DNA from 2 places in the Staphylococcus equorum genome. Region 1 is predicted to be linked to the other one. Evidence: a T-box and tRNA genes for the amino acid it is inferred to sense, from the RefSeq annotation. Region 1 holds a T-box; the other holds one or more tRNA genes.

Region 1 (3,432 bases):
CCACCCCAAGCCCAGCTGCTATCGTAGAAGCAAGTATAATTGCCATATAGGATGGCATAAAGAGACTTAAAAGAAGCATCATCACGATTACAGTAATAATCAATACAAAATACGTCTTAATGCGAGAGCGTTGAACTGATTCAAACTGTGATACAGCTAAAAAGATAAACATCGCTGCAATAGCGAAATCTAAACCTAACGTCTCTGGGTTGTTTATGTATTTTCCAAAAATAGCGCCCATAACACATGCAAATGTCCAAAACAAATAAGCTGTGATATTTAAACCGTGTAACCAACGATCATTAATTTTTTCTCCTTTAAGGTGTGGTGTAATTGCTACACCAAACGTTTCATCTGTAATGAGCGTTGAAAGCCCTATTCGATTTAATAAACCGTATGATTGATAACTCGGTGCAAGTGTCATACTCAGTAAAAACATTCTGGAATTAACGATAAATGCTGTTAACACAATCGCAGAAATCGGCGTACCGGCGATGACTAGTGCACAAATAATGAATTGTGCAGCACCAGCATACACGAGTAAACAGAGTAAGATAATTTCAAGCAAACTAAATCCTGAGGCTACAGCTACAATTCCAAAAGACAACCCTACCCCAGCGTACCCTAATAATGTAGGAACACATTCTTTCACACCTTGCTTAAAAGTTACATGTGCTTCCATTACCTCACTCCTTTCATTTTTAATTTTTAAAAACAATAGATTAAGTTTAATATAAAGCAGGAGTTTCATTCAATGACTTTATACTTCTGTTTGTGTGACGGAAGACAACCCTCAGTTTAAATGTGTTGTTATAAAAAGGTTTTTGATGTGTCAGAATTTTATGAAATATTTTAGACTTACCTGTTGTTTTCCGTATAAAAAACCATTGAGGTCACTTATATAATTTTATAAATTACGTTATTTTTACCCCTCCCCTACCCCACCACGATATAAATAAAGAGCGTAGCAAATGCCTTTGCTACGCTCTTTTAGCCATGCTTGTTTAATTTTATTTTACAGGACGGATTTCTGTTTTACCGCCCATAAACGGAACTAAAGCATCTGGTATTGTAATAGAACCATCTGCGTTTTGATAGTTTTCAACGATTGCTGCAAATGTACGTCCAACTGCTAACCCACTACCATTTAGTGTATGCACTAATTCTGGTTTAGCATTTTTATCACGTTTGAAACGGATATTCGCACGACGCGCTTGGAAGTCAGTTATATTTGAACATGAACTAATTTCCTTATAATCATTATAGCTTGGTAACCAAACTTCTAAATCATATGTTTTGCTAGCTCCAAATCCAATGTCACCTGTACACAGATTCACACGACGATAAGGTAGCACAAGTTCTTCTAAAATCGCTTCTGCATGATTTGTCATTTCTTCAAGCGCATCCCAAGAATCTTCTGGTTTTTCAAAACGAACCATTTCAACTTTGTCGAATTGATGTAATCGAATCAGACCTCTTGTATCACGTCCAGCTGAACCCGCTTCACTACGATAACATGCTGATTGTGCTGTGAATTTAGCAGGTAAGACATCAGGACCTATAATTTCATTACGATAATAATTCGTTAGTGGTACTTCAGCTGTTGGAATTGTGTACAGCCCTTCTTTTTCAATTTTAAATAAATCTTCTTCAAATTTAGGTAATTGACCCGTACCATACATTGAATCTGCATTTACTAACTGTGGTACCATCATTTCTGTATAACCATGTTGTGTTGTATGTTTCGTTACCATGTAGTTCATTAATGCTCTTTCTAATTGAGCACCCTCACCAGTTAAGAAGACAAATCTCGCACCTGATACCTTAGCACCACGTTCAAAGTTAGCCATATTTAAATCTTCTACAAGATCCCAATGTGCTTTTTCTTCAAAATCAAAGTTTCTTGGTGTGCCCCAACGTTTAAGTTCTACGTTTTCTTCATCTGACGCGCCTACAGGAACATCATCTTGAATTATGTTTGGAATACGAGACAGTTTATCATTAAGATCATGATCTATTTGATTTAAATCATCATCTAAGACTTTAATTTCATCTCCAAGTTTACGCATCTCAGCAATAACATCGTCTGCATTTTCTTTATTACGTTTCTTCTGAGCAATCTCTCCACTTACTTTGTTACGTTGCGCTTTCATTTCTTCAGCTTGGCTAATTAATTGGCGACGCTTTTCATCTAATGCTAAAATATCGTCAACTACTTGTGCATCCATACCACGCTTTGTTACTTTTTCTCTAACTAAATCAGGTTCGTTACGGAATAATTTAATGTCTAACATATCGCATTCATCCTTTCAATTTTTAAAAATGTTTGGATAATAACACAAAAAAGACCACATCCCCTCTACAAGGGACGTGGTCTACGTGTTGCCACCCTATTTAACAGCCTAATTAGACTGCACTCTCCATAAATAACGGCCAAAGCCGGTTGTTCTTCTAATAGTAGGTAGATTCACACTAACGTTGATTACTTGTTCACACCAACCACAAGTTCTCTGAAATCAAACAATTAATACTACTTAGCCTACGAACAATAACTTATTAACTTGTTTTAAATATAGCAAATAACCTTATGTTTTTCAAGAGTGACAGTGCTGACGTCTATTATATCTCATTCATATACGCAATATCGTGTAAATATTGCGATACCGCTGCGATATCTTTATGAAATTGTCTATCTTCTGTGATAGATGGTATGATTTGGCGTAACGTTTGATATTTTTCATACGTTTTTGGTGATAACTTATCAATATCTTTATATTCTACTGCTTGTAATGCAATAATCGTCTCTATCGCTAAGACACGTCGTGCATTCTCTACCATCATATAACCGTGACGAGAAGCAATCGTTCCCATAGATACATGATCTTCTTGGTTCGCTGACGACGGTATAGAATCAACACTGGCAGGATGTGCAAGTGTCTTATTTTCTGAAACTAAACTTGCTGCCGCATATTGCATAATCATTGCGCCACTTTGTAAACCTGGTTGTGGACTTAAAAATGCAGGTAAGCCATTATTCAATTGTGGATTCACAAGTCTTTCTAGTCTACGTTCTGAAACATTAGCCAGTTCGCTGACCCCTAATTTTAAGAAATCTAAAGCAAAAGCAATCGGTTGTCCATGGAAATTACCACCGGATATCACTAGTGTTTCATCATCTTCATCAAATATAAGTGGATTATCATTTGCAGCATTCATTTCAAATTCTAGTTTTTCTTTAACATAATTGAACACTTGGAAACTTGCTCCATGAATTTGTGGGATACAGCGTAACGTATAAGCATCTTGCACACGTACTTCACCTTGTGTCGTAGTTAACTCAGAACCTTCTAACCAATCTAACATACGCGCAGCTACATCAATTTGTTCTTGGAAGTTACGTGCTTTATGTACTTTTTCATTATAAGCATCTGT
Region 2 (3,432 bases), 840 kb from region 1:
TAAAAAGCTTTTTATCTTTAATCGCTTCTCTTGGTTCTCTAATATTTACTTCGTTAAATTTACCTGGAATAGATTTTCTGAAATAAAGCCATAACACAAGAATACTTGCAATCAACGAAAATATATTAGGTATAATCATTTTACTAAAGTATTCAATAAAACCTATATCGAAATAATCTGCAGAAACTATATTAACTAAATTACTAACAATGAGTGGTAATGAAGTTGTATCTGCAATAAAGCCACTAGCAATGATAAATGGAAATATTGCTTTTTTATCAAAGCCTAAATTACGTACCATAGCTAATACAATAGGGGTAAGTATTAAAGCTGCACCATCATTTGCAAAGAAGGCTGCTACAACTGAACCCAAAAGCATGATAAAGATAAACATTTTCAAGCCATTACCCTTTGATGCTCTAACCATATGTATAGCAGACCACTCAAAGAACCCAATTTCATCTAATATAAGTGAAATAAGAATAACTGCAACAAACGTTAAAGTCGCATTCCAAACGATCCCAGTAACTTCCAGTACATCTGAAAAACTTACAACACCCGTAATTATAGCTACTACAGCACCAATTAATGCAGTAATTCCAATATCTAAACCTTTAGGTTGCCAGATAACAAAAATTAACGTTAATACAAAGATTGTGATTGCTAATATCGTCATCATTAACACTCACCTGACTTCATATTTTTACAAATACATAATTCATTTGTAGTATTTATTAGATTTAAACTTTGATTAATTTGTTCAAATACATCGTGGTTAAGCCGATACATGCGCTTATTCCCCTCTTTTCGTGTAGTAATTAACTCACACTCTACTAATGATTTCATATGATGACTTAAAGTTGGCTGAGAAAATTGAAAATGTTGCAATACATCACATGCACATAACTCACCACAAGAAAGTAAATCCATAATTTCTAATCTACTTGGGTTAGAAAGCACTTTTAATACGTTTGATAATTCTTTATATGACAAGTTCATCTCTCCTCTTATAACTAAATATAATACTATCTATATAGACGAGTGTCTATGTATTATTGCTGATTACTTATAATTTTTTTATTAAAAAATTGAGTTTTGATATATTATAGTTGATTCACAGCACTTAACACTTGAGCAATATAAAACATGAAGTTATTACAGGATTAACGAAGCTCTATAACAAGTGGTATCAACTAGCAGTACTTGTAGCAATTCATTATACTTTTTAGCTTTTTGCGGTTACTTACTATCATGATTATTAATTGTGAATTTACAAATTATAAATTCACAAAACAAAAAAATACCGAAATCCTGTTAAGGACTTCGGTATTAAAAAGCTTGTTTTTATTAACGGAAACGGAGAGATTCGAACTCTCGCGCCGCTTGCGCGACCTACACCCTTAGCAGGGGCGCCTCTTCAGCCAACTTGAGTACGTTTCCAATGGCTCCACAGGTAGGACTCGAACCTACGACCGATCGGTTAACAGCCGATAGCTCTACCACTGAGCTACTGTGGAATAATTGATATCTCAATCAAGCACAAATACTATTATATCAACTTCAGAGAATTTTTCAAGTACCTTAATCAAAAAAATATGCGGAATATTTACACTAAATTAATATAATATTCCACATATGACATTTTTACATTTAAATTTCAGAAATGTTTTGCTATTTATTTTCAAATAGAGAATATTTTGCTAATGCTTCATAAATATTTAATTGTGGTTTCGTATAGTCTATAGGAGATTCAGGATCAAAAGTAGCCACCCTAGCTGCTCTATCCATCATATAGTAATAATATATACCATTTAAGTATTGATGATGCATACTGTGTGCTGAAATATTAACAACTATAGTCTGGTTATCGACAAATGTGATTTTACATTTTTTATCTTTTAAAGCTCTTATGGTTTGTACATAATGAATATTGATCCAAGTGTTTTCTTCTTTTCGGTCTGAATGTGTAGGAAAAAAATAAGTAGGAAATAATGGAGTGAATAATATCGGGGGTTTACTATTAATACCTGTAATTCTCATTGTGTCTTCTTTTTTAAATACATAACTGCTACCATAAAATCTACATGAACGATCTATAATCTTATGTGTCCGTTCCTTTACAATATCACGCTCCTCCTTATACTTTAATACACAAGTACCTTCATTTAGTCCTATAGATAAATTACAAGGTTGAAGAGCCATATCACCTTTTTTAATAATGTATTGTTGAATCATAGCTGACGCCTCCTTAAAGCTTATGGTGATACTCAAATAATATAACACAAAGATTTTAAAATCAACTTATTTAATAAAATATTTTATAAATTTTCTACAATTGATTTTTAGTTATTATACTTTTGCATTTTCTTATTTTTTGAAAAGTTGCAAATTACACTTATATTTTCGGAAAAGTCTGACTATTTATTGATTTCAAAAATAAAAGGCTGTATACTATATGTAAATATAGATAGAGGGGCTGTGTTGAAAATGAAAAACAATACAAATGTTAAATACAATTCATTAGAATCTTTTGTGTCAACGATTAATGATTTAGGTATTGAATTAATCATTGATGAGTCGTTAAGAAATGTCCGTAAACAGCAGTTAGAATACCTCATTGACCACGCGCTTAAGAATAAAAACGAGCAGGATTTCAAACGTTATACTGAAGAATACAGAAACCTGGAGGAATTTCTCGTTGGATAATTTAATAGCTTGTTATTTAAAATAAGGTCTATTCCCTACTTACACCAATAAGTTAGAGAATAGACCTTTTTGAGTTTTATTTTTACTTATAACTCTTGTTTAAGACATTAATCTAATGAGTTCATGGCGATCGATATCACCAAAATAATGATAAATATCGTAGTTTGAAAATGCTTCTTCAATACTATCAAACTCGTGTAACGTACCTTCTAATGCATTTTCAAGTTCTGTTATGTCACCTTCACCGAAGAAATCTCCAAAAATTCTTGCGTGCTCAATACGACCTTGTTTAACATCTAATTTAATTTGAACGAAACCTTTTTCAAACTTCTCTTCTCTTTCAAAGTTATATTTTGGATTTCTACCATAATTCCAATCCCATGTACGATATTTCTCATTACTCAATGCTTCAATATTTTTCCAATCTTCATCAGTAAGTTGATATGTCTCAACTTGATTTGCTTCTCCAAAAATAGTTTTTAAAATAATATCTTTAAAGTTATCAATATTAATAGGTTCTTCAAGAAATTCTGAAATATTTGCGACTCTGCTTCGTACAGATTTAATCCCTTTAGATTTAATTTTTGCAGGATTAACTTTTAATGCGTTCTGAACTTCATCCAATTCACTATTTAACATTAATGTACCATGACTAAACATACGATCTTTCACTTTTACCATAGCATTACCTGAAATTTTGGCGTTACCTACTTGAATATCATTTCT

What was found. A T-box is a leader RNA that pairs with one kind of tRNA and senses whether it is charged. The one in region 1 lies ahead of serS (serine--tRNA ligase), so its partner is inferred to be a tRNA-Ser.
Region 2: it has a tRNA-Ser gene. The T-box ahead of serS (serine--tRNA ligase) is inferred to sense a tRNA for this amino acid. The anticodon was not compared.

The regions. Positions count from the first base shown of each region.
Region 1 covers NZ_CP118982.1:11,286-14,717, reverse strand. Annotated here, with positions in the region: gene PYW44_RS00050 (AzlC family ABC transporter permease) at 1-682, opposite strand, end outside; gene serS (serine--tRNA ligase) at 1,011-2,294, opposite strand; T-box leader at 2,362-2,556, opposite strand; gene hutH (histidine ammonia-lyase) at 2,620-3,432, opposite strand, start outside.
Region 2 covers NZ_CP118982.1:1,871,854-1,875,285, forward strand. Annotated here, with positions in the region: gene arsB (arsenite efflux transporter membrane subunit ArsB) at 1-679, opposite strand, end outside; gene PYW44_RS09010 (ArsR/SmtB family transcription factor) at 679-993, opposite strand; tRNA gene PYW44_RS09015 (tRNA-Ser) at 1,352-1,440, opposite strand; tRNA gene PYW44_RS09020 (tRNA-Asn) at 1,443-1,517, opposite strand; gene PYW44_RS09025 (competence protein ComK) at 1,672-2,235, opposite strand; gene PYW44_RS09030 (IDEAL domain-containing protein) at 2,488-2,706, shown strand; gene PYW44_RS09035 (lipoate--protein ligase) at 2,806-3,432, opposite strand, start outside.